Regions from separate parts of the Streptomyces sp. NPDC046716 genome, predicted to be linked through region 2. Evidence: riboswitches for the same ligand, from Rfam matches in the RefSeq annotation. Region 2 holds a riboswitch; each other region holds the start of a gene.
The links. Region 2 has a riboswitch for cobalamin ahead of ABZ930_RS02235 (ribonucleoside-diphosphate reductase subunit alpha). Riboswitches for the same ligand answer to the same signal wherever they lie in the genome.
Positions count from the first base shown of each region.

Region 1: another riboswitch for cobalamin. It lies ahead of ABZ930_RS18280 (ABC transporter substrate-binding protein); the one in region 2 lies ahead of ABZ930_RS02235 (ribonucleoside-diphosphate reductase subunit alpha).
Region 3: another riboswitch for cobalamin. It lies ahead of ABZ930_RS01250 ((2Fe-2S) ferredoxin domain-containing protein); the one in region 2 lies ahead of ABZ930_RS02235 (ribonucleoside-diphosphate reductase subunit alpha).
Region 4: another riboswitch for cobalamin. It lies ahead of ABZ930_RS14905 (cobalamin biosynthesis protein); the one in region 2 lies ahead of ABZ930_RS02235 (ribonucleoside-diphosphate reductase subunit alpha).

Region 1 covers NZ_JBEYYU010000022.1:16,913-24,522, reverse strand. Annotated here, with positions in the region: gene ABZ930_RS18290 (lytic polysaccharide monooxygenase) at 1-55, opposite strand, end outside; gene ABZ930_RS18285 (alpha/beta hydrolase) at 243-926, shown strand; cobalamin riboswitch at 1,003-1,204, shown strand; gene ABZ930_RS18280 (ABC transporter substrate-binding protein) at 1,271-2,299, shown strand; gene ABZ930_RS18275 (iron chelate uptake ABC transporter family permease subunit) at 2,311-3,318, shown strand; gene ABZ930_RS18270 (ABC transporter ATP-binding protein) at 3,315-4,100, shown strand; gene ABZ930_RS18265 (helix-turn-helix domain-containing protein) at 4,123-5,751, shown strand; gene ABZ930_RS18260 (L-threonylcarbamoyladenylate synthase) at 5,774-6,394, opposite strand; gene ABZ930_RS18255 (hypothetical protein) at 6,731-7,610, shown strand, end outside.
Region 2 covers NZ_JBEYYU010000002.1:153,386-160,995, reverse strand. Annotated here, with positions in the region: gene ABZ930_RS02250 (hypothetical protein) at 1-48, shown strand, start outside; gene ABZ930_RS02245 (methyltransferase domain-containing protein) at 30-866, opposite strand; gene ABZ930_RS02240 (ribonucleotide-diphosphate reductase subunit beta) at 926-1,945, opposite strand; gene ABZ930_RS02235 (ribonucleoside-diphosphate reductase subunit alpha) at 1,945-4,293, opposite strand; cobalamin riboswitch at 4,418-4,559, opposite strand; gene ABZ930_RS02230 (hypothetical protein) at 4,630-5,457, shown strand; gene ABZ930_RS02225 (GNAT family N-acetyltransferase) at 5,447-5,965, opposite strand; gene ABZ930_RS02220 (nucleoside hydrolase) at 5,962-6,942, opposite strand; gene mctP (monocarboxylate uptake permease MctP) at 7,039-7,610, opposite strand, start outside.
Region 3 covers NZ_JBEYYU010000001.1:260,986-268,595, reverse strand. Annotated here, with positions in the region: gene ABZ930_RS01270 (methylmalonyl-CoA mutase family protein) at 1-1,178, shown strand, start outside; gene scpA (methylmalonyl-CoA mutase) at 1,175-3,370, shown strand; gene meaB (methylmalonyl Co-A mutase-associated GTPase MeaB) at 3,383-4,372, shown strand; gene ABZ930_RS01255 ((2Fe-2S)-binding protein) at 4,419-5,111, opposite strand; gene ABZ930_RS01250 ((2Fe-2S) ferredoxin domain-containing protein) at 5,108-5,497, opposite strand; cobalamin riboswitch at 5,559-5,681, opposite strand; gene ABZ930_RS01245 (multicopper oxidase domain-containing protein) at 5,933-7,273, shown strand; gene ABZ930_RS01240 (patatin-like phospholipase family protein) at 7,335-7,610, opposite strand, start outside.
Region 4 covers NZ_JBEYYU010000016.1:64,536-72,145, reverse strand. Annotated here, with positions in the region: gene cobO (cob(I)yrinic acid a,c-diamide adenosyltransferase) at 1-33, opposite strand, end outside; gene ABZ930_RS14915 (putative cobaltochelatase) at 33-2,063, opposite strand; gene ABZ930_RS14910 (cobyric acid synthase) at 2,230-3,741, opposite strand; gene ABZ930_RS14905 (cobalamin biosynthesis protein) at 3,738-4,673, opposite strand; cobalamin riboswitch at 4,732-4,864, opposite strand; gene ABZ930_RS14900 (hypothetical protein) at 5,122-5,343, opposite strand; gene ABZ930_RS14895 (inorganic phosphate transporter) at 5,360-6,637, opposite strand; gene ABZ930_RS14890 (lysozyme) at 6,852-7,595, opposite strand.

The DNA.
Region 1 (7,610 bases), on a different contig from region 2:
CGACTGCGATGCCTGCCGCTCCGGCCAGCGCGGCCGCGCGGGAGGGAACCGTCATGGGACTGTCTCCTTCGGGAGGGCTCCGACGAGCGGTACGACCCGTAGTCGGCGCCACCACGGATTCGGTTGCCGCGCGGCGGGCGCCGACGGTCCGTTTCCGGCCGGTCCGCGATGACGTAGCCTCGCGGGATCAACTGATCTTCACGGTCGGCGCGTGGGCCGGCCGGGGCGGGGAGCGCGGAGGCATGCCGGAGCGGCGCACGGTGCGGGTGTCGGGGATCTCCCTGTCCTACGAGGTGTCGGGGCCGCCGGACGCCGTGCCGCTTCTGCTGCTGCACGGTCTCGGGGAGGGCGCGGCCGACTGGGCGCAGGTGGCACCGGAGTTCGCCCGCGACCACCGGGTGTACGCCCTCGACCTGCGCGGGCACGGGCAGAGCGACTGGCCGGACCGGTACTCCCTGGAGCTGATGCGGGACGACGTGACCGCGTTCCTGGACGCTCTGGGGCTCGACCGGGTGCGGGTCGTCGCGCACTCCATGGGCGGCGTGGTCGCCTGTCTGCTGGCGGCGGCCGCGCCGGAGCGGGTGACGCGGCTGGTTCTCGAGGACGTCCCGCTGCCCCGCCCGCGGACGCCTCCCCCGCTGGTCCGCCCCGACGGGGACCTGGCCTTCGACTGGGAGATGGTGGTGGCGGTCAGGCGGCAGCTCGACACACCGCCCGCGCACTGGGCGGACCTGCTCGCCGCGATCACCGCCGAGACTTTGGTGGTGGCGGGCGGGCCGCTGAGTCATGTGCCGCAGGACGGCGTCGCGGAGCTGGCCCGGCGGATTCCCGGCGGGCGGCTGCTGACCGTCCCGGTCGGCCACCTGGTCCACCGGGAGGCTCCGGAGGAGTTCGTCACGGAGGTCCGCGCGTTCCTCGGCGCCTGACGCAGGGTCACCGGCGGGCGGCCGACGTCGGCCCGCGCTCCCGAAAACCCCGGCGGCGGGAGCCTCGCCCGGCCCGTGATACTTTCGCCGGGCCAGTCGTACCTTTGCACGATCTTGCTCGTGCACGGGTCAGGGAATCCGGTGCAAATCCGGAACTGACGCGCAGCGGTGAGGGTGACGGGCGGAGCCACAGCCACTGGGCCGGTGACACGGTCTGGGAAGGCGCTTCGCGCGGACGACCCCGAGTCCGAAGACCTGCTGGCGGCCTCCGGGGCGTTCCGCGGCCGGGGGTGGACCGTAGACCGGCTCCGCGTATGAGCCCTGGACGCAGAGGATTCCCCGTGCTGCCCGCCCGTTTCACCCGTCACGTCCGCCGTGCCGCACCGCTGTTGGCCGCTGCCCTGCTCCTGACCGGGTGCGGAGGATCGACCGGCACCGACGCGAAGCCGGGACGCGGGGTCACGGTCGACAACTGCGGTACGAAGGTACGCGTCGACCACGCGCCGAAGCGGGCCGTGGCCCTCGACCAGGGCTCGGCGGAGATCATGCTGTCGCTCGGTCTCGCCGACCGGATGGTGGGCACCGGCACCTGGACGGACCCGGTCCTCAAGGGGCTCGAGAAGGCGAACGCGAAGGTGCCGCGGCTCGCGGACCGCTATCCGTCCTTCGAGAAGGTCCTGTCCACCGAACCCGACTTCGCCGCGGCCTCTTTCACGTACACGCTCAGCAAGGGCGGGGTGGCGTCGCGCGAGAAGTTCGCCGAACTCGGCGTCCCCACCTATCTCTCCCCCGGCGACTGCGCCGGCAAGGACAACAGCGGCGACGGCGACGGCGCGCGCACCAAGGCGCTCACCCTCGACACGGTCTACGGCGAGATACGTGACCTGGCGCGGATCTTCCACGTGGAGAAGCGGGGCGAGAAGCTCATCGACACGCTCACGGCCCGCGTGGAGAAGGCGACTTCGGCCGCCGACACGTCGGGCGTCAGCGTGCTGTACTGGTTCGCGAACTCCGACTCCCCCTACATGGCGGGCTGTTGCGGCGCTCCGGGTGTCATCACCAAGGAGCTGAAGCTGCGCAACGTCTTCGACGACACCCACGACGAGTGGCCGCAGATCGGCTGGGAGACCGTCGCCGACCGCGATCCGGACGTCCTCGTCATCGGTGATCTGACCCGCCGCTCGCAGTCGGCCGAGTCCGCCGCCCAGAAGATCAGGTTTCTGGAGTCGGACCCCGTCACGAAGAACATGACGGCGGTGCGGGAGAAGCGGTACGTGCGGCTGAGCGGGCAGGACATGAATCCGACGATCCGCACCGTGGACGGGCTGGAGAAGGTGGCCGCCGCGGTCGGCGCGTTCGGTCTCGGCCGGTGAGTGCCGCGACGCTGCGCTCCGGTCTCTACTGGGCGGCGGGGGTGTTCGCGCTGTTGGCGTCCGTCGCCGTGGCGATCACCTTCGGGCCCGCGCGGATCGGGGTCGGCGACGTGTGGTCGGCGGTGGGCGCGCGGCTCGGCTGGGGCAGCTCGGACCTGTCGCCGATCCGCGACGGCATCGTATGGAATCTGCGGCTGCCGCGGACGCTGCTCGCGGCCGTGTGCGGGGCCGGGCTCGCCGTGTGCGGCACGGTGCTGCAGGCGCTGCTGCGCAATCCGCTCGCCGATCCGTTCGTGCTGGGGGTGTCCTCGGGGGCGTCGACGGGCGCCGTGCTCGTCGTGGTCCTCGGAGTGGGCGGCGGCGCCCTGTCGGTGTCCGGCGGCGCGTTCATCGGCGCGGTCGTCTCGTTCGCGCTGGTGCTGGTGCTCAGTCACACCCTGGGCGGCACGACGGACCGGGTGGTGCTCAGCGGGGTGGCCGCGATGCAGTTGTTCTCCGCGCTGACCTCGGTCGTGGTGCTGACGGCCGCCGATGCGGAGACCACGCGCGGCGTGCTGTTCTGGCTGCTCGGCTCGCTCGGCGGCGTCGGCTGGACCGAGGTGTGGCTGTGCTGCGCGGTCCTGTTTCTCGCGCTGGTGGTGTGTCTCGGGTACGGGCGCACGCTCGACGCGTTCGCCTTCGGCCCGGAGGCGGCGGCCGCGCTGGGCGTCCGGGTGGCCCGGACCCGGCTGATCCTGCTGTGTGTGACGGCGCTGCTGACGGCGGTCCTGGTGAGTGCGGCGGGTGCGATCGGCTTCGTCGGTCTGGTGCTGCCGCACGCGGCGCGGGCCCTGGTCGGGCCCGGGCACACCCGGCTGCTGCCGGTGACGGCGCTCGCCGGCGCGGTGTTCCTGGTGTGGGTGGACACGGCGGCGCGCACGGTCCTCGCGCCGCAGGAGGTTCCGGTGGGAGTGGTGACGTCCTTGATCGGTGTGCCCGCGTTCGTGCTGGTGCTGTACCGGCGCAGGGCCGTCCGGTGACGGGCGGGCTGCGCGCGGAGCGCGTGTCCCGGTCGGCCGGCGGCGCACTGATCCTCGACGGGGTGGCGCTCGCGCCGCGCCCCGGCACCGTGACGGGCCTGCTCGGCCCGAACGGCTCGGGCAAGTCGACCCTGCTGAGGCTGCTCGCCGGGGTGCTCGCCCCGGACTCGGGTGTCGTCACCCTCGACGGCGTGCCGCTCGCGGACGTATCGCGCCGCACGGTCGCGCGGCGGATCGCCGTGGTCGAGCAACAGACCGACACCCAGGTCGAGTTGACGGTCGCCGACGTGGTGCGGCTCGGCCGGATCCCGCACCGCCGCGCCTGGGCTCCGGCGTCCGCGGCCGACGAGACCGCGGTCCGCTCCGCGCTGGAGCGCAGCGGCCTGGCCGACAAGGCGCACCGGCTGTGGCACACCCTGTCGGGCGGCGAACGCCAGCGGGTGCAGATCGCGCGCGCCCTGGCCCAGGAACCGCGCGAGCTGCTGCTCGACGAGCCGACCAACCACCTCGACATCCAGCACCAGTTGGAACTGCTCGACCTGATCACGGGCCTCGGCCTGACGAGCGTCGTCGCGCTGCACGACCTGAATCTGGCCGCCACGTACTGCGCGCAGGTCGTCGTGGTGTGCCGGGGCCGGGTCGTCGCGGCGGGCGCCCCGGAGAAGGTCCTCACCGAGGAGTTGATCGCGGACGTGTACGGGGTCCGCGCCCGGGTGAGCGTCCCGGAGCCGGGGATGCGTCCGCACATCCGGTTTCTGGGGACCCTCGCGCGCGATTCCTAGGAACGCTCACTACTCTGTGCCGATGCCCGACGCACTCGCCGCCGCCCTGCCGTCCGTACGCCAGCTCGCCGACGCCCTCGGCCCGGGCGCGGCCTGGTCGGGACAGGTGGACACGCCGGTCGCCGACGTCGTCGTGGCGGGCCCCGACGAGCCGCTGGACGATGTCGCGGGGGCGCTGGTGCTGGGGGTGGGGGTACGCGCCGACGAGGCCGCCGCCTTCCTCGGCGCGGCGGCGGTGGCGGGCGCGGCCGCCGTGGCGTTCAAGGTCGGCGACGGCCTGCTCCCGCCGACCACGAAGGACGCGGCGGAACGGGCGGGTGTTCCCCTGCTCGGTGTGCCGGCCGGGCTGCGCTGGGACCGGGCCGAATCCGAGCTGCGGGCGGTGCTCGCGTACGGCGGCCGGCCCGGCGCCGACAGCGGCCGGGACCTGTTCTCGCTGGCCCAGACCGTGGCGACCCTGACCCGGGGTGTGGTCAGCGTCGAGGACGGCGCGCACCGTGTCGTCGCGTACGCGGGCCCCGGCGAGGAGGCCGACGACCTGCGCCGCCGCTCGGTGCTCGGCCGCGACTGCCCCGCCCCCTATCTGGAACTGCTGCGCGAGCAGGGCGTCTACCGGCGGGTCCGGGAGAGCGACGAGGTGATCGCGGTCGCCGCGCAGCCTCAACTGGGCGCCCGCGCGCGGCTGGTGATCGGGATGAACGCGGGCCGCCGTCCGCTCGGCACGATCTGGGTGCAGGAGGGTGCGGGTCCGCTGGCCGCGAACGCGGCCGAGGTGCTGCGCGGCGCGGCGCGGCTCGCCTCGTTCCAGCTGGTCGACCACTACTTCCGGGGAGACGCGCGGGCCCGTCTCGGCTCGCGCGAGGAGCTGAGTCACGGGCTGCTCACCGGGCGGTTCGACGCGGGCGCGCTCGCCGCCCATCTGGGGGTGGACCCGGCGGCGTCGGCCGATGTCGTCGCGGTCGATCTGCGGCTGGGGTCCGACGGCACCGACGCGCAGCGCGCCGAGGCGGCCGGGGTCGTCTCGGTGCACGCCGCGGCCCACCGGGAGCACGCGCTGATCGCCCAGGCCTGCGGCCAGATCTACGCGATCCTGCCGTGCCCGGCCGGGGCGCCCGCGGACGAGGCTCCCCTGGAACGCTGGGCCGCCGATCTGGTCGTCACGCTGCGGCGTCTCACCGGCAGCGCGGTGCAGGCCGTCCTCGCGGGCCGGGCGACCCGGCTCAACGACGTGCCCACGGTGAAGATGCGCGGCTTCCGCGGCCTGCAGCTGATGGCCCGCACCCCGGACGATCCGGTCACCACGCACACCCGGCTGACTCCGGCGCTGCTGGTGCGCGACACGATCGATCTGTTGCGCGAGGCCCCGCAGGTGCGCTGGCCCGCCGTCGCCGCGCTCGTCGAGCACGACCGCACCCACGGTGGTGACACGGCCCGCTCGCTTTTGCGCTACCTCGACGCGTTCGGTGACGTGGCCTCGGTCGCCAAGGAGCTGAACGTCCATCCGAACACGCTGCGCTACCGCATCCGGCGTGCCGTCGCCCTGACCGGGATCGATCTGGACGACGCCGAGCACCGGCTGGCGGCCGTACTGCACCTGCGGCTCGCGCTCGACACGCCGACGGCGCCGGACCGCCCGTTCCCGACGCGCTGACGGGCGGGTCCGCCTGCGGGACTCACTCGAAGCGGTCGGGATCCCCTGCGCCGCGCCGCACGATCTCGGCCTCGCCGGACGAGAAGTCGACCACGGTGGTGGGTTCGGTGCCGCAGTCGCCGGAGTCGAGCACGGCGTCCACGACGTGGTCGAGCCGCTCCTTGATCTCCCAGCCCTGGGTGAGCGGCTCGTCCTCGCCGGGCAGCAGCAGGGTGCTGGACAGCAAGGGCTCACCGAGCTCGGCGAGGAGCGCCTGGGTGACGACATGGTCGGGGATGCGGACACCCACCGTCTTCTTCTTCGGGTGCTGGAGCTGCCGCGGCACCTCCCGGGTCGCGGGCAGGATGAAGGTGTAGCTGCCCGGGGTGGCCGCCTTGATCGCACGGAACACGTCGTTGTCGATCATCACGAATCTGCCCAGTTGCGCGAAGTCCTGGCAGACGAGCGTGAAGTGGTGTTTGTCGTCGAGGTGCCGGATCGAGCGGATCCGGTCGACACCTTCCCGGTTGCCGAGGCGGCAGCCGAGTGCATAACAGGAGTCCGTGGGGTAGGCGACGAGTGCACTGTCTCGGATGCCGTCGGCAACCGCTCCGATGATGCGTGCCTGCGGGTTCGCGGGGTGGACGTCGAAGTACCTGGCCATCCGCCGAGCCTACGGGATCAGGAACGGCAGACGGCGGCGCGGACGGGCGCGGCGGACGGGAACGGCAGAGGGAAAGGCGGATCGGGACATGCGCGGAACTCCCGCACGGCGACGGACGGCGCCCCGCTCCCCACAGGGGCGCGGGCACCGGCACAGACACCGGTCGGCGCGCACGCGCGCTGCGGCGTACGGCGGAACACGACACACCCGGCATTCGCCGTCCGACGGATTCCGCGCCCACGCGCGACAATCCCGACACCGACCCACCCCGACCGAGCGCGGCGACAGGTTCTCGGACCATACTGTCTGCGCCCCGACCGCCCACAGAACGACTCCATGACCTCCAAGAAGAACTCTTCCTTCACTCCCGCCCCCGACACCGTGTGGCTGTCCCGTGGGCGGCACCTCGGGCACGAGCCCGAGCAGGACGTCCGGCGCAACCTGATCGCCCTCAAGGCGGCCGGGGTGCTCGACGACTTCCTCGACCTCGATCCGGTCGAGGCGGCGCGCTCCTCCGTGCTGCATCCGCGTGACGAGGACGCCGACCCGGGCCCGCTCGCCCGCCGGCAGTTCGAGGCACGGTGGCGGGTCGCCGACGACGTCACGGTGCGCGCACAGCTGACGACGTACGACATCGAGGCGCGCCGCAGGGAGGGCGACGGCATCGTCTGGGTGCTCGCCGCCGAGGCCGAGCGGCCCTGGGACCTGGGCTGGACGTCGCCCGCGACGATGTTCTGGCCGGACAGCGACCGGGTCGGCTGGGACCACGACACGGTCTCGGGGCTGCGGCTGCGGGCCACGAACCATCTGCCCAAGGATCCCGACGAGCTGCGCCACCAGGTCAGGGACTGGACGCGGCGCAGCTGGTACACGCACGTCGTGGTGCACGAGGCGATGACGCCGGACGCGCGCGGCGAGCGGCCGGTCACACGGTTCCTGCCGCCGAGCCTGCGGCACCGGGTGATAGAGCACCGGGCGTCGCCCGAGCAGTCGCAGATCGCGGATGCCGCGCTGAAGCGGGAGCTGGGTGTGCGGATGCCGCGCGGCGGCGCCGTCGTGCTGCCGACGCAGCCGCCGCTGCCGGGCTACGACGCGGAGCGCGCCGCGGTGCCGAACGTGTTCCTGAACGGCAGTGAGCCCTCCGAACTCATCGCCAGGATCATCGAGTTCGCGACGCTGCCGAGGCCGCTGCCCGAGGACGCGGAGCAGGCGCTCG
Region 2 (7,610 bases):
GCCCGCGAGGCCGAGGAGCGGCGCTCCCGCTACGCGGCCGTCGCCTGAGCCGGCCGCCGTCCGAAGGCCAGCAGATGCGAACTCGCCACCGTCAGCTCCGGATGCGGCTCGGCCAGCCGGGCCGCCGCCAGAGCGGACCTGAACAGGTCGGAGTCGGGGCTGATGCGCAGGCCGGCCGTCAGTTCGGCGGCCTTCAGGAGGGCGTCGCCGGGGCCCTCCACCCCGTACACCCGGACCTCGGCGAGACCCGCGGCCCGCAGCTCGTCCGCCAGCTCCTCGGTGCGGTGGAAGTACGCGCTGGTGAACAGCTTTCCCGCGTTGCTCCCGGTCGTCAGGATGCGCGGCATCCGCTCGTCGATCCCGTCCAGGTGCAGCCGTGCGTGCGCCGTGTTGTCGAAGACCGGCGCGAACCGCTGGATCCCGGCCGCGACCACCAGACCGCCCGGCCTCACCACCCGCAGCGCCTGCGCCAACGCCCGCTCACGCTCCGCCGGTTCGGGCAGATGGTAGAGCGGGCCCAGGAACAGCACGACGTCGTACGAGGCGTCGGCGGCGGACAGCGCCCGCGCGTCCCCCACCTCGACCGTGTACGCCGCACTCGCCTCCCGCGCCTGCGCCACATGCCGCTCGACCGGGTCGACGAGATGCACCCGGTACCCGTCCGCCGCCAGCCACCGCGCATGCACGCCGGGCCCGCCGCCCACGTCCAGGACGGACGCGGGGGCGGGCGGCAGATGGCGGCGCAGCAGCTCCTGGGTGCGGACGAGTTCCAGGACCCCGCACGCGGAGTCCGTGAGCCGGGTCTGCTCGTCGTAGTCGTCGGAGTAGAACTCCGCTATCTCACGCGCCAGTCGAGGTGTCGTCATGCACCGAGTCTGGCGACGCGAGGAGAGCGGGGCACATCGATTTCCCGGCGCGCGCCGGACTAGAACTCCTCGTCGAAGCCGACCGAACCCTCGACCGCGACCTGGTACGCGGACGGACGGCGCTCGAAGAAGTTGGTCAGCTCCTGGACGCCCTGGAGCTCCATGAACGCGAACGGGTTCTCCGAGCCGTACACCGGCGCGAAGCCGAGGCGCTGGAGGCGCTGGTCGGCGACGCACTCCAGGTACTGGCGCATCGAGTCGGTGTTCATGCCCGGCAGGCCCTCACCGCACAGGTCGCGACCGAACTGCAGCTCCGCCTCGACCGCCTCCCGCAGCATGTCGGTGACCTGCTGCTCCAGCGCCTCGTCGAAGAGCTCCGGCTCCTCCTTGCGGACGGTGTCGACCACGTCGAAGGCGAACGACATGTGCATCGTCTCGTCGCGGAACACCCAGTTCGTGCCGGTGGCCAGGCCGTGCAGCAGGCCCCGGCTGCGGAACCAGTAGACGTAGGCGAAGGCGCCGTAGAAGAACAGGCCCTCGATGCACGCCGCGAAGCAGATCAGGTTGAGCAGGAAGCGGCGGCGGTCCGCCTTGGACTCCAGGCGGTCCAGCTTCTCCACCGAGTCCATCCACTTGAAGCAGAACTCGGCCTTCTCACGGATCGACGGGATGTTCTCCACCGCGGCGAAGGCGGCCGTCCGGTCCTCCGGATCGGGGAGGTAGGTGTCGAGCAGCGTCAGATAGAACTGGACGTGCACGGCCTCCTCGAAGAGCTGGCGCGAGAGGTAGAGCCGCGCCTCGGGGGAGTTGATGTGCTTGTAGAGCGTGAGCACCAGGTTGTTCGCGACGATCGAGTCGCCCGTCGCGAAGAACGCGACCAGCCGGCCGATCATGTGCTGCTCGCCGGGGCTGAGCTTCGCGAGGTCGGCGACGTCCGAGTGGAGGTCGACCTCCTCGACGGTCCAGGTGTTCTTGATCGCGTCGCGGTAGCGCTCGTAGAAGTCCGGGTAGCGCATGGGGCGCAGGGTCAGTTCGAAGCCCGGGTCGAGCAGGTTCTTGTCCGAGGAAGAAGTGGTCATTACTGGCAGGCCTCGCAGGACTCGGGGTTTTCCAGGGAGCAGGCGACCGCGTCGGGGTCGGCCACCTGTACGGGGACGGTGGCGCGGGCCGCCGCCCGGGCGATGCGCGTCGCGGGGCGCGAGCGCAGGTAGTACGTCGTCTTCAGGCCCGACTTCCAGGCGTACGCGTACATCGAGGAGAGCTTGCCGATGGTCGGCGTCTCCAGGAACAGGTTCAGGGACTGGGCCTGGTCGAGGAAGGCGGTACGGGCCGCCGCCATGTCGATGAGGCCGCGCTGCGGGATCTCCCACGCGGTGCGGTACAGCGCCCGCACGTCGTCCGGCACCCAGGTGAAGCCCTGCACCGAGCCGTTGGACTCGCGCAGCGCCTCACGGGTCTGCGCGTCCCACACGCCGAGCGCCTTCAGCTCGTCCACCAGGTACGAGTTGACCTGGAGGAACTCGCCCGACAGCGTCTCGCGCTTGAACAGGTTGGAGACCTGCGGCTCGATGCACTCGTACACACCGGCGATCGAGGCGATCGTGGCCGTCGGCGCGATGGCGAGCAGCAGCGAGTTCCGCATGCCGGTGGTGGCGATACGTTCCCGCAGCGCGGCCCAGCGCTCCGGCCACGTGAACTCGACGTCGTAGTGGTCGGGGTGCAGGACGCCGCGCGCGGTGCGGGTCTTCTCCCAGGCGGGGAGCGGGCCGTTGCGCTCGGCGAGGTCCGCCGACGCCTCGTACGCGGCGAGCATGATCCGCTCCTGGAGCCGCGTGGACAGCGCCTTCGCCTCGGGGGAGTCGAACGGCAGCCGCAGCTTGAAGAAGACGTCCTGGAGGCCCATCGCGCCCAGGCCCACCGGGCGCCAGCGGGCGTTGGAGCGGCCCGCCTGCTCGGTCGGGTAGAAGTTGATGTCGACGACGCGGTCGAGGAAGGTGACGGCCGTGCGGACGGTCTCGTCGAGGCGCTCCCAGTCGATGTCGCCCTCGACCACGAACGAGCCCAGGTTCACCGAGCCGAGGTTGCAGACGGCGGTCTCCCCGTCGTCCGTGACCTCCAGGATCTCGGTGCACAGGTTCGAGGAGTGGACCGTGTGGCCGGGCTCCGCGGTCTGGTTGGCGGTGCGGTTGGCGGCGTCCTTGAACGTCATCCAGCCGTTGCCGGTCTGCGCGAGGGTGCGCATCATGCGGCCGTACAGATCGCGGGCGGGGATGGTCTTGAGCGCCTTCCCCTCGGCCTCGGCCTTCCGGTACGCGGCGTCGAAGTCGTCGCCCCACAGGTCGACCAGCTCGGGCACGTCGGCCGGCGAGAACAGCGACCACGGCCGGTCGGCGTCCACCCGGCGCATGAACTCGTCCGGGATCCAGTGCGCCAGATTCAGGTTGTGGGTGCGCCGGGCGTCCTCGCCGGTGTTGTCCCGCAGCTCCAGGAACTCCTCGATATCGGAGTGCCAGGTCTCCAGGTAGACGGCGGCCGCGCCCTTGCGGCGCCCGCCCTGGTTCACCGCCGCGACCGACGCGTCGAGGGTCTTCAGGAACGGGACGATGCCGTTGGAGTGGCCGTTCGTGCCGCGGATCAGCGAACCGCGCGAGCGGACGCGGGAGTACGAGAGGCCGATGCCGCCCGCGTGCTTCGAGAGCCGGGCCACCTGGTGGTAGCGGTCGTAGATCGAGTCCAGCTCGTCCAGCGGCGAGTCGAGGAGGTAGCAGCTCGACATCTGCGGGTGCCGGGTGCCGGAGTTGAAGAGCGTGGGGGAGGAGGGGAGGTAGTCGAGCCGGCTCATCAGGCCGTACAGCGCGGCGACCTCGTCGAGCGCGCGCGCCGAGTCGTCCTCGGCGAGACCGGCCGCGACCCGCAGCATGAAGTGCTGGGGCGTCTCGATCACCTTGCGGGTGATCGGGTGGCGCAGCAGGTAGCGGCTGAAGACGGTGCGCAGACCGAAGTAGCCGAAGCGGTCGTCGGCCGCGCGGTCCACCAGCGCGTCGAGCCGCGCGGCGTGCACACGGACGAACTCGGCGGTGCGGTCCGCGATCAGGCCCTCACGGTGACCGACGGCGATCGACCCGGTGAACGACGTCACGCCCTGCGAGGCCGCCTCGGCGGCGATGGAGAGGGTGAGCAGTCGCGCGGCGAGCCGGGAGTAGACGGGGTCCTCGGAGATCAGCCCGGCCGCGCCCTCGGTGGCGAGTTCGCGCAGCTCGGCCTCGTCGGCCCGCGCGCTGCGGCCCCGCAGCGCGGCGGCCGCGACCCGGCCGGGATCCGCGGCGGGCAGATCGGCGGTCAGCTCGGTCAGGGTGCGCAGCAACGCGGTACCGGGGGCATCCGCCTCGGCCACGACTGAGGCAGGATCAGCGGGCGCGATGGTCACGGTGGGGCTCTCCCTCGCTCGGCTCGGGGCCCGCGGGGAGACAGTGGCAGGGGCCCGCGCACGGCAGGGCCCGCGTCACCGGCCCATTCCACGAGGCCCGGACGTCGTCGACACCCGGGCCGGGCGGCTCGGGTGTGCCGTCGGCAGGTCCTCGGACTCCGTGACGCCTGTATGAGGCTTACGTTCACCGTTGCGGGACAGTTCCGGATTTGCACCGGATTCCCCTGCGCTGACAGCGAGAGCGAGCATACATGTTGTGCCGGGTGTTCGCCGCAGCCCCACATCTTGTGTCGGCTAAGGTCTCGCAGTGTGAGCGTTCCTGGGGAGGGCGATGCCATGCGCGGGTGGCGGACGGCGGCCTTGGTGCCGGTTCTGGCGGGGCTTCTGGCGGGGTGCGGTGCCGACCGGCCGGAAGCGGCGGAGGCGAAGCGGCCCGCGTCGAGCCGACCCGCGTCCCCGACGCCGACGCCGACGCGCCCGGAGGCGCCCCGTCCGGAGGTGGTCCTGCCGACCGGCCCGGCGACCGCGCCCGGGCTCGACGCCGTGGCGGCCGACGGGCGCACCTTCAGCGCCGAGCGGCTGCGGGACGCCCTGCTGCCCGCGTCCGCCTTCGGGCGGGGCCTGGAGCGCGACGAGGTGCTCGCGATGCCGTTCGAGTCCACCCGCGAGCAGCGGCGCGGCCGGTGGTCGTACTGCCTGGAGAGCGAGGCGGACCCGGCGTGGCTCGGCCCCGCGGCCTACCGCGGCACCACGGCCTCCACGTACGCCTCCTGGGTCGACCGGAACCACGCGCCGCCACGCGGTCACATCGTGGTCACTCAAGTCCTCGTGTCGCTGCGTCCCGAGGCGGCCCGCGCTCTGCACCGGGTCGAGCTGGACATCCTGCGCCACTGCCCGGAGTTCGCTTCCGACATGGAGGCCGGCTCCGCCACCGAGCGCTACCGCACCGAGCCGCTGGAGGGTCTCGGCGACGAGGCGTACCTGGAGATCCAGGACATCTCCTACGAGGGCGACACCAGGACCACGTACACCGCCCACGTCCGCGTCGGCGGGGTCCTCGTCCGGGTGATCAGCGGCGAGGGAGCCGACCGCGACGCGACCGTCCGCTGGGCCGCGCAGCTCGCCCGGGACGTGCGCGGCGATCTGTACGGGATCAGTCGCTGAGCCTCAACTCGTAGCCGATGAGCGCCACTTCGGGCACCGGTGCCCAGTCCCGGCCGGGTGCCCGGCGGAACCCGAGCCGCTCGTAGAGCCGGTGCGAGGCGGTCGCGACGGGCTGGGTGGACAGCACGAGGGCCGTGCGTCCGTCGGCCCGCGCGCGGTCGATCACGGCCCGCACGAGGGCCGCCCCCGCGCCCTGCCCGCGCGCCTCGGCGGCCACGGCCAGCATCCGGAACTCGGCCTCGCCCTCCCGGGCCACCTCGGCGTACGGATGGTCGTGCGCGGGGACGTACGTGACGCCGCCGAGCACGGCCCCGTCGGGGCCGACGGCGACGAGCACGGTGGCCTCCCGGGCGCGCCGCGCGACATCGCGCAGCTCACCCGCGTACCAGTCGCTCTCGCCGAACGCGAGCAGCCCGCTGTCCAGATAGGCGGCGGCACCGATCTCGCCGAGCCGGGCGTGGTCCTCGGGGCGCACGGCCCGGACGGTGACGGCGGCGGGAGCGCTCATGCCGCGCTCGGCTGCTTGAGGAGGGTGTTCACGAAGTCCTCGGTGAAGTTGCGGGGGCCGGTGCCGAGGGCGACCCGGCCGCGCCGCTCGGTGCGGGCCGCGACCAGCGGGGACTCCTGGTAGTAGGCGCGGGGGTAGTCCGCGTCGTAGGGGATGAACACGGTCTTGCCGCGGGTGAGTTCGGAGCCGCACTCCACCACGACGGTGCCCTCGGCGGCGGTCACGAACGACTCGTCGGCGCACACGCCCACGGCCAGCGGGTCGTGCAGCGGGGAGCCGCCGGTCTCGCGGTACGCGCCGAGGTAGAAGTCCATCAGACGGGAGGTGAGCGCCATGCCCTCGCCGGCCGCCCGCAGGGTCTCCAGGTCGTCGGTGGTGAACCGCCAGCCGTGCGTCGCGTCGAGGCCGACCATCGTGTACGCGATGCCGGAGGAGACGACGAGGTCCACGGCGTCCGGGTCGGCCCACGCGTTGAACTCGGCGACCGGCGTGATGTTCCCGGGCACGTCGGCGGCGCCGCCCATGAAGACGAGCTTCTTCACGCGCCGCGCGAAGTCCGGGTCCTCGGTGAGCGCGAGGGCCACATTGGTGAGCGGTCCCGTGGCGCAGACGGTGAGGTCGCCCTCGTACTCCCGCGAGAGCCGCAGCAGGGCCTGCGCGGAGGACTCGGTGACCTCGGGCGCGGTGGAGTCGGGCAGCGTCTCGGCGCCGAGCCCGGAGGCGCCGTGGAACTCACCGGCCGCCGAGTAGGGCAGCCGGGTGAGCGGGCGGCCTGCGCCCCGGTGCACGGACACGTCCCCGTCGATGCCGAAGGCCCGGGCGAGCGCGCGGCCGTTGCGGAAGGTCTGCTCCGCGGGGACGTTGCCGCCGACGGTCGTGTACGCCTTCAGGTCCCACAGCCCGGTGCCGAGCAGGTACTGGAGGGCTACGGCGTCGTCGATGCCGGGGTCGCTGTCGAGAACGATGGGGGCGGGCACTTTTCCTCCAGGGCGGGTGGTGCGGGGCTTACCGGGTCACCGTAACGGGACAAGCCCCTCCGGTCGGGAGGGGCTCGTCAGGTGGACGTGGTGGCGCTAGTGACCGGCGCCCACGGTGGGCAGCTCGACCTTGACGCCCTTGTCGCCCGCGTCGGCGGTGTAGTCCGACGGGGACGTCTCGTCGATGCCGTCCGGCGCCTTCAGCGCGCGCAGGACGAAGGTGAGCACGACGGTCACGACGACGTTCAGGACGATCGCCGTCATGCCGATGTAGCCGATCTGCCCGATGCCGGGGATCTCGGCCGAGGATCCGCCGAAGTGCTTCTGCGTCGCCGACTCGACGTTCCACGCGGCGACCGTGCCGTAGACCATGCCGACGGCCCAGCCGGCGAGCAGCGCCCAGCGGTGGAACCAGCGGGTGAACAGACCGCCGACGAGCGCCGGGAAGGTCTGGAGGATCCAGATGCCGCCGAGCAGCTGGAAGTTGATCGCGACCGTCTTGTCCATGGTGAGGACGAAGGCGAGCGCGCCGACCTTCACCAGCAGCGACACCAGCTTGGAGACCTTGGTCTCCTGCTGCGGGGTCGCGTCCGGCTTGATGAAGTCCTTGTAGATGTTGCGGGTGAAGAGGTTGGCGGCCGCGATGGACATGATGGCCGCGGGCACCA
Region 3 (7,610 bases), on a different contig from region 2:
TGCGCGCGCTGACCGTCGACGCCCTCCCGTACCACGAGGCCGGTGGCTCGGCGGCTCAGGAGCTGGGCGCGTCCCTCGCCACGGGCGTCGCCTACCTGCGGCGTCTCACCGAGGCGGGCCTGGACGTCCGGCAGGCCCTCGCACAGGTCGAGTTCCGCTACGCCGCCACCGCCGACCAGTTCCTCACCATCGCCAAGTTCCGCGCCGCGCGCCGACTCTGGGCACGGGTGGCCGAGGCGTGCGGCGCGCCGAAGAGCGGGGCGCAGCTCCAGCACGCGGTGACGTCCCCGGTGATGATGACGCGCCGCGATCCGTGGGTGAACATGCTGCGTGCCACCATCGCGACGCTCGCGGCCGGAGTGGGCGGCGCCGACGCCGTGACCGTGCTGCCGTTCGACGACGCGCTCGGCGTGCCGGACGCGTTCGCCCGGCGGATCGCGCGCAACACCTCCACCATTCTGATCGAGGAGTCCCACCTGGCCCGGGTGATCGACCCGGCGGGCGGCTCCTGGTACGTGGAGCGACTGACCGACGAACTCGCCCACGCGGCCTGGGAGTTCTTCCGAACCATCGAGCGGGAGGGCGGTCAGGCGGCCGCACTCCGCTCCGGCCTGGTCGGCGACCGGCTGGCCGAGACCTGGTCGGTGCGCGCCCGCCGCCTCGCCGAGCGCCGCGAACCGGTCACCGGTGTCAGCGAGTTCCCGCATCTGGCCGAGAAGCCCGTGGTGCGCGCGGCCGCGCCGCCGCGGCCGTCCGGCGGACTGCCCCGGGTCCGTCGCGACGAGGCGTTCGAGGCACTGCGGGCCCGTTCCGACGCCCACCTCGCGGCCACCGGGCAGCGGCCCCGGGTGTATCTGGCGGCGCTGGGACCCGCCGCCGCGCACACCGCGCGCACGACGTTCGCGGCCAACCTGTTCCAGGCGGGCGGCATCGAGCCCGTGACCGACGGCTCCTTCGAGGAGAGCGGGGCGCGGGAAGCGTGCCTGTGCTCCAGCGACGCGGTCTACGCGGAACAGGCCGAGGACGCCGCGCGGTCCCTGCGGGAGGCGGGCGCCCGGCACGTGTTCCTCGCGGGCCGCCCGGGCACCGTCTCCGCCCCCGACAGCTTCGTCTTCGCCGGCTGCGACGCCGTCGACGTACTCAGCGCCACGCTCGACCGCATGGGAGTGTCCCGATGACCGCCGCTGGCACGTCCGGTGTCCCCGACTTCTCCTCGATCGATCTCGGCAGCCCCGCGCCGGGCACCACGGCGCAGGAATGGCGCAGCGCCCTCAAGCGCGCGGGCGACGGCGCCGACCCGCTGTGGGAGACGCCCGAGGGCATCTCCGTCGAGCCGCTGTACACCGGCGAGGACCTGGAGGGCCTGGACTTCCTCGGCACGTACCCGGGTGTCGCACCGTACCTGCGCGGCCCCTACCCGACGATGTACGTCAATCAGCCCTGGACGATCCGCCAGTACGCGGGTTTCTCCACGGCCGAGGAGTCCAACGCCTTCTACCGGCGCAATCTCGCCGCCGGTCAGAAGGGCCTGTCGGTCGCCTTCGACCTGCCGACGCACCGCGGCTACGACAGCGACCACCCGCGGGTGACCGGCGATGTCGGCATGGCGGGCGTCGCGATCGACTCGATCTACGACATGCGGCAGCTCTTCGACGGCATCCCGCTGGACCGGATGACCGTGTCGATGACGATGAACGGCGCGGTGCTGCCCGTGCTCGCGCTGTACATCGTGGCGGCCGAGGAGCAGGGTGTGCCGCCGGAGAAGCTGGCCGGGACCATCCAAAACGACATCCTCAAGGAGTTCATGGTCCGCAACACCTACATCTATCCGCCGAAGCCGTCGATGCGGATCATCTCCGACATCTTCGCGTACACGTCGCAGCGGATGCCGCGCTACAACTCGATCTCCATCTCCGGCTATCACATCCAGGAGGCGGGTGCGACGGCCGATCTGGAGCTGGCGTACACCCTCGCGGACGGCGTGGAGTACATCCGGGCGGGCCGGGAGGCGGGACTTGACGTCGACGCGTTCGCGCCGCGCCTGAGCTTCTTCTGGGCGATCGGGATGAACTTCTTCATGGAGGTCGCCAAGCTCCGCGCGGCCCGCCTGCTGTGGGCGAAGCTCGTGAAGCAGTTCGACCCGAAGAACACCAAGTCCCTTTCGCTGCGCACCCATTCGCAGACGTCGGGCTGGTCGCTGACGGCGCAGGACGTCTTCAACAACGTGACGCGTACGTGCGTGGAGGCGATGGCCGCGACGCAGGGCCACACCCAGTCGCTGCACACGAACGCACTCGACGAGGCGCTCGCGCTGCCCACCGACTTCTCGGCGCGCATCGCCCGCAACACCCAGCTGCTCATCCAGCAGGAGTCGGGCACGACGCGGGCGATCGACCCGTGGGGCGGCAGCGCCTACGTGGAGAAGCTGACGTACGACCTGGCGCGCCGGGCCTGGCAGCACATCCAGGAGGTCGAGCAGGCCGGCGGCATGGCCAAGGCCATCGACGCGGGCATCCCGAAGCTGCGCATCGAGGAGGCGGCCGCCCGCACCCAGGCGCGGATCGACTCGGGGCGGCAGCCCGTCATCGGCGTCAACAAGTACCGCGTCGACTCGGACGAGGAGATCGAGGTCCTCAAGGTCGACAACTCCTCGGTGCGGGCCCAGCAGATCGCCAAGCTGCGCCGGCTGCGCGAGGAGCGCGACGAGACGGCCTGCCGGGACGCGCTCGACGCGCTGACCCGGGCGGCGGGCGGTGACGGCAATCTCCTGGAGCTCGCGGTGCGCGCGGCCCGGGCGATGGCCACGGTCGGCGAGATCTCGGACGCGCTGGAGAAGGTCTACGGCCGGCACGCCGGACAGATCCGTACGATCTCCGGTGTGTACCGCAACGAAGCAGGGGAGTCCGGATCCGTGGACCGGACCCGCGGCCGCGTCGAGGAGTTCGCCGAGGCCGAGGGGCGCCGGCCGCGCATCCTCGTGGCCAAGATGGGGCAGGACGGCCACGACCGCGGCCAGAAGGTGATCGCGACCGCCTTCGCCGACCTGGGCTTCGACGTCGACGTCGGCCCGCTCTTCCAGACACCGGGCGAGGTGGCGCGGCAGGCCGTCGAGGCGGACGTGCACATCGTCGGGGTGTCCTCCCTGGCCGCCGGGCACCTCACCCTCGTACCGGCGCTGCGCGAGGCGCTCGCCGACGAGGGGCGCGAGGACATCATGATCGTGGTGGGCGGGGTGATTCCGCCGCAGGACGTGCCCACGCTCCTGGAGATGGGCGCGGCCGCCGTGTTCCCGCCCGGCACGGTGATCCCGGACGCCGCCCACGACCTGGTGTCGCGCCTCGGGGCGGACCTCGGGCACGACGACCAGTGAGCCGGTGACGGTGTGCCCATCGATCTCGAAACGTACGTCAAGGGTGTCCTCGCCGGGAAGCGGGCGGTCGTCGCGCGGGCGATCACCCTCGTCGAGTCCACGCGTCCCCAGCATCGGCGCCTGGCCCAGGAGTTGCTGACCGAGCTGCTGCCGTACAGCGGCCGGGCCCGCCGGATCGGTGTCAGCGGGGTGCCGGGGGTGGGCAAGTCGACGTTCATCGACGCGTTCGGCTCCCTGCTCACCGGGCGCGGTCACCGGGTGGCCGTGCTCGCGGTCGATCCGTCGTCGAGCCGCACGGGCGGTTCCATCCTGGGCGACAAGACCCGGATGGAGCGCCTGGCGGTCGATCCGGACGCTTTCGTGCGCCCCTCCCCCACGGCCGGCACGCTCGGCGGTGTCGCGAAGGCGACCCGTGAGTCGATCGTCGTCATGGAGGCGGCCGGGTACGACGTGGTCCTGGTGGAGACGGTCGGCGTGGGCCAGTCGGAGACGGCCGTGGCGAACATGGTCGACACGTTTCTGCTGCTGTCTCTGGCGCGGACCGGCGACCAGTTGCAGGGCATCAAGAAGGGTGTCCTGGAGCTCGCCGACGTGATCGCGGTGAACAAGGCGGACGGGCCGCACGAGCGGGACGCGCGGTCGGCGGCGCGCGAACTGTCGGGCGCGCTGCGGCTGATGCACGGCAAGGACGCCTTCTGGACGCCTCCGGTGCTGTGGTGCAGCGCCCGTGAGGAGAGCGGGCTCGACGAGGTCTGGGAGCGGATCGAGCAGCATCGCTCGCTCCTCGACTCGACGGGGCGGCTCGCCGAGCGGCGCCGTACGCAGCAGGTGGACTGGACCTGGACGATGGTCCGCGACGAGCTTCTCGGGCGGCTGCACGCCGATCCCGCGGTGCGGGCCGTGACGCCGGGTCTGGAGCGGCAGGTCCGCGATGGCGAACTGACCGCGACGCTGGCCGCGGAGCGGATCCTGGACACGTTCCGGGAGCGGGACGCGCACTGAGCTGCGGGCCGGCTCCGGTCGGCGCGTCGTCGCCCGGGCGGCCCGGTCACCCGGCCAGGCAGCAGTCGCCGCACTTTCCGCCGCCCGGCGCGCGGTAGAGGAGGCAGCAGCTGTTGCGGCGGAACGTCAGCCCGGGTCCGGTGATGCGGCCGGTCCCCCGCAGCCGGCCCGTCTCCAGCAGTTCCCGCGTCAGGCGGGTGAGCGGACCGCGCAGGGCGGGCCGGATGCGCAGCAGTTGCGCTGCCGAACCGACCAGCGCGGACGCGGAGTTGCCGGCCAGCAAGCCCGGCGCCACCTTCGTGGTGAGAGCGCTCTCGACGTCCCGCAGCACGCCGTCGACCTCCGCGTGGAGGGCTTCGGCGAGCGACGGCAGGCCCGCCGCGAGCCGTCCCCGCGGGTCCGTCAGACGCAGGTCCGTCGTGTCGCCCGACCACTCCGCGGCGCCCATCGCCGGCACGATCCCGTGCACGAGGGCGCAGGCGAGGACCGGCGACCACAGCCGGGCCGCGAGCCCCAGGTGCGCGACGGACACACCGACGCGCCTCTCGGTCGTCGCGAACCGCTCGTCGACCGCCTGGGCACGGGCCGCGAACCCGTCCCGGAGACCGCCCCCGTCGACGCGGACCGGATCCCGAGGTGCCCGGGGCACGGCGGATTCGAGGGCGAAGAAGCCGCCGAGCCGCGCCACGTCGCGCAGCGCCCGGGCGACCTGCTCCGGCCGGGCCTCCGTGGCGTTCACGAGGTGGCGGGGGCGCGGCGCGGCGGCTTGATGAGATAGAGATCGAGGATCTCGGGCCGGTCCGCCACGCCGGGTCCGCCCGCCCGCACCCAGTCCGCTATGTCCTCGGTGGCGTCCGGGTCGTTGACCAGTCCGAGCCACACCGGCCGGGCGCCTGCCGCCCGGCCCGCTGTGGACGGCTGCACGACGACGACGTTGGCCTGCTCGCAGACGTCCAGGCACTCGGAGATCCGTACCGGGGCGATCTGGCGCAGCCGCGCGGTCTGGGCCGCGTGATCGGCGTCGACCTTGACGGTGCCGCAGCAGCAGTCGCGGCACACCACCACCCGGCACGGGACCGTCCGGTCCCCGGTCGTCACGGTCTCGTCGGCGAGCCGTTCAGGCATGCCGTGTCCTTCCTCTCGCCGGGGAGTTCCGCCCCGGGGTGCTTCGAGGAGGCGACAGCGTGAGTCTCCTGGCTCTCGGGTCCGTGCTCGTCCCGGCCTTCCCGCCCGCGCGGGGCAGTGGCTCGTCGGGATCCGCTCGCCGATCACAGTGGCGGTACCGCACCGGATTCACACCGGTTTCCTCGGGCGGCTGCCGCCCATGTCCAGAGCCATCATGCCATCCGCCCCGGCCTCGCGACGGGCCCGAGGTCGCATCGGACGCCGCGCCCGGGAAAAGCCGCCGGAAATCCATGAACCGGTTGTTAATGTCCCCCCATGAAGAGGCGTCAACTGCTCGGTATGGCAGGCGTATCCGCGTTATCCGTCGTCACCACGGCCTGTGGAGGTTCCGGGTCGGACTCCGTACCCCGGCCCAAACTGAAGTTCGCCAACCCCGTGCGTATCCCACCCCTTCTGCATCCCGCTCCGGGCAAGGACGGCAGCCGCAGGTTCGCACTGACGCTGCAGACCGGGCGGACGGCCATCCTGCCCGGGAAGACCACCCCGACCTGGGGATTCAACGGCACCTTCCTGGGGCCGACGCTGCGCGCCACGCGCGGTGACACGGTGCGGATGACGGTCCGCAACCGGCTGCCGGAGACCAGCACCGTGCACTGGCACGGCATCCGGCTGCCCGCCGTGATGGACGGCGGCCCCCACCAGCCCGTCGAGTCGGGCGCCACCTGGACGCCGCACTGGACCCTGGACCAGCCCGCCGCCACCGCCTGGTACCACCCGCATCCGCACGGCGAGACCGCCCAGCACGTCTACAACGGCCTCGCCGGAATGTTCATCCTCGACGACGACACCCGGCCGGAACTCCCCTCCGACTACGGCGTCGACGACATCCCGCTGATCCTCCAGGACAAGAAGTTCGACGAGGACAACGCCTTCACCGGCCGCGTCCTCAAGGGCACCTTCGGCATCCTGGGCGACCACGTCCTCGTCAACGGGACCTTCGATCCACATCTGAAGGTGACCACCGACCACGTCCGGCTGCGCATCCTCAACGGCTCCAACGCCCGCATGTACAACCTGTCCTTCGCCGACAAGCGCACCTTCCACGCAGTCGCCACCGACGGCGGCCTGCTGCCCGCGCCCGTGCCGGTCAAGGAACTGGCGCTGACCCCGGGCGAGCGCGCCGAGGTGGTCGTCGCCTTCGAGCCGGGCGAGCGGGTGGTGCTGCGCACCGTGGACAACGGCGTGGACATCGCCGAGGGCGACCTCGATGTGATCAGGTTCGTCGCCGCGGCCACGCTGAAGCCGTCCCCGGCGCCGCCCGCCGTGCTCGCGGCGCGCGATGCGATCGTCCCCGCCGCGGACGCGCGGGTGCGGCACTTCGTCCTCAACGGCCATGACGCCATCAACGGCGAGGAGATGGACATGAGCCGCATCGACGAGGTGGTCCCGGCCGGAGCCGTCGAGATCTGGGAGGTCGAGAACAACGTCTACTCCCACAACTTCCACATCCACGAAGTGGCGTTCCGTGTTCTCTCCGTCGGGGACGGCAAACCGGCGGCGTACGCGGAAGGCCGCAAGGACACCGTCTTCGTCCCCGGCAAGAGCAAGGTCAGACTGGCCGTCAGATTCGGCACCGCCACCGACCCCAAGTGGCCGTACATGTACCACTGCCACATCCTTCGTCACGAGGACTCGGGAATGATGGGCCAGTTCGTCCTGGTCGAACCGGGCACCGAGCGCACCGTCAGCCGCACGCTGAAGATGCCCCACCATTAGGCCGCCTGAAGGGCAGTCGTCGTCGGGCCGGCCGTCGGTGGCGGATCGGCCCGACGGTGTCCTAGGCGGAGTCGGTGCGCCACAGTTCGTCCGGGTCGTCGCCCGCCGCGTCGAGGATGAGCCGGGCGTCCCGTTGGCCCAGTTTGATCGCCTCCCCGATGAACTCCGGTTCGAAGAAGAGGTAGCTGAGCAGTTCGCCCCGGCTCTGCCCCGGGCCCAGGAGCGCGGCGAGGAACATCAGGTCCGGGTTGGTCAGGCGGCGCAGGCCGCGGAAACTCGTGTCCAGGACGTATTCCGCCATGACACCGAGCTGATCAACCGGGCCGGGCATCGGCCC
Region 4 (7,610 bases), on a different contig from region 2:
GTCCGGTACGACACTCGGCTGTCCCTGCGGCATCAGGCGGCCCTCCTGCTGGTGGTGTTGGTTCCCTGTACGTCCTTGACGAGACCGGCGAGGGAATCCGCCCGCAGCTCGTCCAGCGTCACGACCTGCCCGCCGAGCCGGCCGGCCAGCTCCCCGGCGAGACCGAGCCGCACCAGGCCGCTCTCGCAGTCCACGACCACGCTGGCGGTGCCCTCGGCGGCGTGCAGTCCGGCGGCCCGCGCGGCCAGCTGGACCGGCTCGGGACCGCCCGTGGCCCGCCCGTCGGTCACGACGACGAGCAGCGGCCGCCGCGCCGGGTCCCGCAGCCGCTCCACGCGCAGCACCTCGTGCGCCTTGAGCAGCCCGGCGGCCAGCGGCGTACGCCCACCGGTCGGCAGCGATTCGAGGCGGGCCGCGGCGGCGTCCACGCTGGACGTCGGCGGCAGCGCCACCTCGGCGCCCGTGCCCCGGAAGGTCACGAGCCCCACCTTGTCCCGGCGCTGGTAGGCGTCGAGGAGCAGCGAGAGCACCGCGCCCTTCACGGCGCCCATCCGCTTGCGTGCCGCCATCGACCCGGAGGCGTCGACCACGAAAAGCACGAGGTTGCCCTCGCGCCCCTCCCGGGTCGCCTGCCGCAGATCGTCCCGGCGCACGACGAGCCCGGGCCCGCTGCGGCCCCGGGCCCGCTGATGGGGTGCGGCCGCCTGCACGGTGGCCGCCAGGTGCAGCTTGGTCAGATTCCCCCGGGGGCGTACGGAGCCCGTCGTGCGGCCGTGCTCGGTGCGCGCCCGGGAGCGCCGCCCGGCCGCGCCCTCGCCGAGGCCCGGCACGCTCAGCATCTTCGTACGGAACGGCTCGCCGGCCGACACGGCCCGCTGTTCCTGGGGCGCCCCGCCACCGGGCGCGGGCGCCTCGGCCGGGGCCTCCTCCTGCGCCGCGCCGCCGTCGTCCGCCGGGCCGCTCTGCGGCGGAACCCCGCCGCCACCGCCACCGCCGTCGTCGTCCGGCCCGTTCGGGTCCGGGTCGGGCTCCGGGTCGTCGTCCGGCCGGTCGGGGCCGAACTCGTCCAGCGTCTCGTCGAGCTTGTCCTCGTCGAGCCCCGGCGCGTCGAACGGGTTGCGCCGCCTGCGGTGCGGCAGTGCGAGCAGCGCGGCCTGCCGCACGTCCTCCGACAGCACCTCGGTGCGCCCGGCCCACGCGGCGAGCGCGGACGCGGTCCGCGCCATCACGATGTCGGCCCGCATGCCGTCCACCTCGAACGCGGCACAGGTCGCCGCGATCTGCGTCAGCGCGTCGTCGCCGAGCCGTACCTCGGGCAGCAGGGCGCGCGCGGCGACGATCCGCGCCCGCACGTCGGCCTCCTCGCCGGCCCACTGCGCGACGAAGGCGTCGGGGCCGTCGTCGTAGGCGAGCCGCCGCTTCACGACCTCGACGCGCTGCTTCGGCTCCCGGGACGCGGCGACCTCGACGGTCAGCCCGAACCGGTCGAGCAACTGCGGCCGCAGTTCGCCCTCTTCGGGGTTCATGGTCCCGACGAGGAGGAAGCGCGCCGCATGCCGTACGGAGACGCCCTCGCGCTCCACGTACGAGGCACCCATGGCGGCGGCGTCGAGCAGCAGGTCCACGAGGTGGTCGTGCAGCAGGTTCACTTCGTCGACGTACAGGATCCCGCGGTGCGCGTCGGCGAGCAGCCCCGGCTCGAAGGCCTTCACGCCCTCTGCCAGCGCCCGCTCGATGTCGAGCGCGCCGACGAGCCGGTCCTCGGAGGCGCCGACCGGCAACTCGACCATCCGGGCCGGGCGTTCGCCCCCGCCGCCCTCCTCGTGCGGCCCGTCGGGGCACTGCGGGTCGGGGCTCGCGGGATCGCACGAGAACCGGCACCCGGCGACCACGTCGACCGAGGGCATCAACGCCGAAAGGGCCCGCACGGCGGTGGACTTGGCGGTCCCCTTCTCCCCGCGCACGAGCACACCCCCGACGGCGGGCGACACGGCGTTGAGCAGCAGAGCGAGCCGCAGATCGTCCTGCCCGACGACGGCGGTGAACGGATAAGGGACAGACATCAGCCGTGATCCTCCGTTGACTTGGGGCGCCCCGTCAGGGGCGCGGGGAACTGCGCGGGAAGCCCCACCGAACGCGCACACGAAAACGAACCATGGGGGGTCCGGGGGCAGAGCCCCCGGGGACGGGACGGGAAGGGGCGGCGGGGGCGACCTCCCGCCACCGCACTCACGACGGCGCTCCGGGCGGCACGAACGGCAACCCCACCGGCGCACCCCCCTCGATCAACCGCCACAACGCGTCCGTATCGGCATGCCGCTCGATCAGATCCCCGAGCCGGTCCAACTGCTCCTCGCGCAGATCGGCGAACGACGTGCCCGCCGCCGGAACGAACCGCCGCCCGGCCGCCGAGGCGACCTCCCGCAGAAAAGCCCGCCGGAAGTCGTCCGACTCCAGCGACCCGTGCCAGTGCGTCCCCCACACGGCCCCCACCCGGCACCCGTCGAGGAAGGGCTCCCCGCCCAGCACCTCGGCGACCCCGTGATGGATCTCGTACCCCTCGACGGACGACCCGAGGGCCTCGCCGACGGGCCGGGCGAGGGTCTTCTCGGCGGCGAACCGCACGCGTACGGGCAGCAGTCCGAGCCCGTCGACGACCCCGGCCTGCGACTCGACGTCGTCCTCGATGCGCTCACCGAGCACCTGGAAGCCACCGCAGATGCCGAGCACCGGCCGCCCCTCGGCGGCCCGCCGGGCCAGCGCGTCCGCGAGCCCGCGCTCGCGCAGCCACTCCAGGGCCTTCACGGTCCCGCGGGTGCCCGGCACGACCACCAGGTCCGCGTCGACGAGTTCCTCGGCCCGGTCCACGAATCGCACGACGACACCCGGCTCGGCGGCCAGCGCGTCCACGTCGGTGAAGTTCGACATCAGCGGCACCGCGCACACCGCGACCCGCAGCACGTCCTCGCCCACCGGCGGCGCGACCACGGACTCCCGCACGGTGCCCCGCAGGGAGACCCGCAGCCCGTCCTCCTCGTCGATGCCGAGGCCGTGCTGATACGGCAGAACGCCGTAAGTGTCGCGCCCCGTGAGGGACTTGAGCATGTCGAGGCCGGGCTCCAGCAGGCTCACGTCACCGCGGAACTTGTTCACCAGATACCCGGCGAGCAGTTCCTGGTCCTCGGGCGCGAGCAGCGCCGTCGTACCGAAGAACGAGGCGAAGACCCCGCCCCGGTCGATGTCGCCGACGACCAGCACCGGCAGCCGGGCGGCGCGCGCGACGCCCATGTTCACGATGTCGGTCCGCCGCAGATTGATCTCGGCCGGGGACCCGGCGCCCTCGCAGATCACAGCGTCATGACTGCCCCGCAACTCCTCCAGGCATCCCACGACGGTGTCCAGCAGGGCGGCCTGCCGCCCGCCGTGATAGCCGCGCGCGCTCATCTCGCCCACCGGCCTGCCCATCAGCACGACCTGGCTGCTGCGATCGCTGCCGGGCTTGAGCAGCACCGGGTTCATCAGCGCGGTCGGCTCGACGCGGGCGGCCTGCGCCTGCATCGCCTGCGCCCGCCCGATCTCGGCGCCCTCGCGGGTGACGAACGAATTGAGGGACATGTTCTGCCCCTTGAACGGCGCTACCTTCACGCCCTGCCGCACCAGCCACCGGCAGATCCCGGCGGTGACGACACTCTTTCCCGCGTCGGAGGTGGTGCCCGCGACGAGCAGCCCGCCCCGGTTCATCGACGACCCCACAGCAACCGCCCGCCCACACAGACTCCCAGCGCCAGCACACTCACCCGCCGCGACAACCGCGCGGCCCGTTCCACATCGGTCACCCGGACCGCCCGCCCCGCGGCGTTCAGCACCGGCCGGTGCTCGACCCGTCCCGCGTACGACAGGGTGCCGCCGAGCCGTACCCCGAGCGCGCCCGCGAAGGAGGCCTCGACGACCCCGGCGTTGGGGCTCGGGTGCCGGCCGGCGTCCGCCCGCCACGCGGCCAGCGCGGCGCGGGGCCGCCCGCCGGCCAGGACGGCGAGGGCGCCGGTGAGCCGGGCCCCCGGCCAGCCCGCGACATCGTCGAAGCGCGCCGAGGCCCAGCCGAACCGGCGGTACTTCACGGACTTGTGCCCGACCATCGCGTCGAGCGTGTTCACGGCGCGGAAGGCGAGCAGCCCCGGCACCCCGCCGACGGCGCCCCACACCAGCGCGCCCACCACGGCGTCGGAGGTGTTCTCGGCGACCGACTCGACGACGCCCCGGGCGATCCCGTCCGCGTCCAGGCCCTGCGGGTCGCGCCCGCACAGCCGCGGCAGCAGTTCCCTGGCCAGCTCGACGTCCCCGGCCTCCAGCGCGGAGCCGATCGCCCGCGCCTCCCGGCCCAGCGAGGTCCCGCCGACCACGGCCCAGGTCGCGGCGGCCGTCAGCGCGACGGCGGCGGCGGGGGAGCGGCGTACGGCGCGCGAGGCGGCGGCTCCGACGGCGGCGGCGCCACCGGCGCAGACCAGGGTGTGCAGCGCGCCCCAGCCGCGGTGGTCCCGCCACAGCACCCGCTCGACGGCGCCCGCGGCCCGCCCGAACCCGGCGACAGGATGCCCACGGCGCGGATCACCGACGAGCAGATCGCTCAACAGTCCTGTGGCGGCCCCGTACGCGAACACGCGCCCGGGCCGCATGACGCCGCGCGGGGCGAACATGGCGGTAGTTGTCCTCACTCAGGGTGTCCACGCCCTGGTTCGACGAGACCGGCAGCGGGAGTTCCTGGCTCGTCCCCGGGTGACCGGGGACTCACAGTGGCGGGACCGCGCCGGATTCGCACCGGCTTCCTCACCTGCTGCCGTATATGGCGTTGGCAGTGCACCACGCTCCGCGAAGGTGCGTCAACTTGCTGTTGACCTGGGGCGGGAGAGTGTGGGGAGGTCCACAGCGGTTCGCGCCCCGCTTGCCACCGCCGTGGCCGGCCGTGCAGTTCCCCTGGACGAGCGAAGCTCGTTTCAGGGGCGCGGGGAACTGCGCGACCGGCCACGACGAGAGCGGCACCCGACACACGACAGGCCGCACCGCACACAGACACGGCGGGCCCGGACCAGAAAGGTCCGGGCCCGCCGAAATGACTGCCGTGGATCAGGCCACGATCAGGAAGATCCCGTACGCCACGGCCGCCGCGCACGCCGCGAAGCACGCGTACGCGCCGGAGACGACGAGCGTCGCCGAGTCGCCCCGCTGCGCCGCCGACTCCTTCTTGGAGAGTCCGACGATGCCGAGGGTGAACAGGCCCACCAGGGCCACGGTGACCACGAGGCTGACTCCGAACACGGAGCCGAGAGCTGCCCAGTCGATCTTCATAGCTGGTCCTGCTTCCTTACAGCGTGGCGCCGGCGGGGCGCGCGGGGTCGGCCGGCGCGGGGGCCGGGATGGTCGCCTTGACTTCCTCGGACTCGCCGGTGACCAGGGTGCCGACGGGCGGCGGGGTGACCGCCGCGATGGCCGTGGTCACGACGCCCGCGGGCTCCGCGGCCGGCGCCGCGGCGCTGCCGACCTCGTCATCGGTGACGTTCGTGTGGTCGATGGAGTCACGGCGCGAGAGCTTCCAGATGACGCCCGAGCCGACCACGAGCAGCGCGGCGGTGAGACCGACGCCCCACGGGCCCTGCTTGGTGAGGAACTCGGCGCCCGCGCCGACCAGACCGGCGGCCGGCAGGGTCAGACCCCACGCGACGAACATCCGGGTCGCGGTCGACCAGCGGACGACACCGCCCTTGCGGCCGAGACCGGAGCCCATGACGGCGCCGGAGCAGACCTGGGTGGTGGAGAGCGAGAAGCCGATGTGCGAGGAGGCGAGGATCGCCGTCGCGGCCGAGGTCTGGGCGGCGAAGCCCTGCTGCGGCGCGAGGTCGGTGAGGCCCTTGCCCATGGTGCGGATGATCCGCCAGCCGCCGAGGTAGGTGCCGAGGGCGATGGCCGTGCCGGCGGAGACGATGACCCACAGCGGCGGGTCGGCGTCCGGGGCGATGACTCCGCCGGTGATCAGGGCGAGGGTGATGATGCCCATCGTCTTCTGCGCGTCGTTCGTGCCGTGCGCCAGCGAGACGAGTCCGGCCGAGGCGATCTGGCCGGCGCGGTAGCCCTTGGCGGTGGCCTTCGCGTCGGTCTTGGCGCTGATCCGGTAGGTCAGGCGCGTGGCGAGCATCGCGGCGAGGCCGGCGACGATCGGCGCGGCGACCGCGGGAAGCAGGATCTTGGTGACGACGGTGCCGCCGTCGACCGAGGACCAGCCCATCGACATGACCGCGGCGCCGATGAGGCCGCCGAACAGGGCGTGCGAGGAGCTGGACGGCAGACCGAGCAGCCAGGTCAGCAGATTCCAGAGGATGGCGCCCACGAGCGCCGCGAAGATGACCTCTGTTCTGAGGCCGTCCTCATTGATGATGCCGCCGGAGATGGTCTTGGCGACCTCGACCGAGAGGAACGCTCCGACGAGGTTCAGCACGGCGGACATGGCCACCGCCGTCTTCGGCTTCAGGGCGCCGGTCGAGATGGTCGTCGCCATCGCGTTGGCTGTGTCGTGGAAACCGTTGGTGAAATCAAAAACCAGTGCGGTAACGATCACGATCGCAAGGAGCAGCGTGATGTGTTCCATTTACCCAGGCTTCGGTTGGACGTCAGTGGCGGTTCGAACGTAAGCACGCCGGGTGAACGGAAGATGAACTGGGCTGGGCGTTGCGGTGACCCGATCCGGAGCGCCGTCACTCCGCTTGGCGCGTGGTGGTGGCATTGACTCCGGATCGGCCCGGGACGAGACCCCTCGGAGCCCCGGAATACCGGGTTCCGTGGGACTTTGGTCCCTGTTCCGGCTAGCCCAGGGCGAACCTCCTCAGCTGGGCCATCGACCCGTTGAAGAGATTCTGGTCACCCGGCAGTCCGCCGCGGTTGTCGTACTGCCAGAAGGTCCAGTACGACCATCCCCTGGGCAGCGCCCCCGCGCTCTGGTCGTAGCGCGCGAGCCACAGGGCGTGGTTGACCGCGAAGGCACCGCTGTTGCCGGTGCAGATCTTCCACCAGTGGTAGTTCGTGTAGATCACCGGGTGCCGGCCGGTCAGCCGCAGCACCTCGACGCTGAACGACGAGATCCACGCGACCAGTTTGCGCTTGCTCATGCCGTAGCACTTGTGCGAGTCGTACGGGTTGAACTCGATGTCGAGCGCGGGCGGCAGAGTCCAGCCGTCCGCCTTCCAGTCCCCGCCGTTGCGCACGAAGTACGCGGCCTGGGCGCGGCCGGAGGACTTGTCGGGCACCGCGAAGTGATAGGCGCCCCGGATGATGCCGGCGCCGCGGGCACCGTCGTACTGCTTCCAGAAGTAGGGATTCTTGTAGGTCGTGGACTCGGTCGCCTTCACATAGGTGAACCTGGCCCCCTTCCTCTTCGTCTTGGACCAGTCGACATGCTTCTGGTGCGACGAGACGTCGTGACCCCTCGGCCTCGCCGCCGCCTGGACCGGCAGCTCCGTCAGGACCGTCGCCCCCATGGTCAGTGCGGTGACGGTCACCGTCGCGAACAGGAGCGCACGACGACGGGACGGTTTGCTGTCACGAGCCATATTTCCCCCCGAATG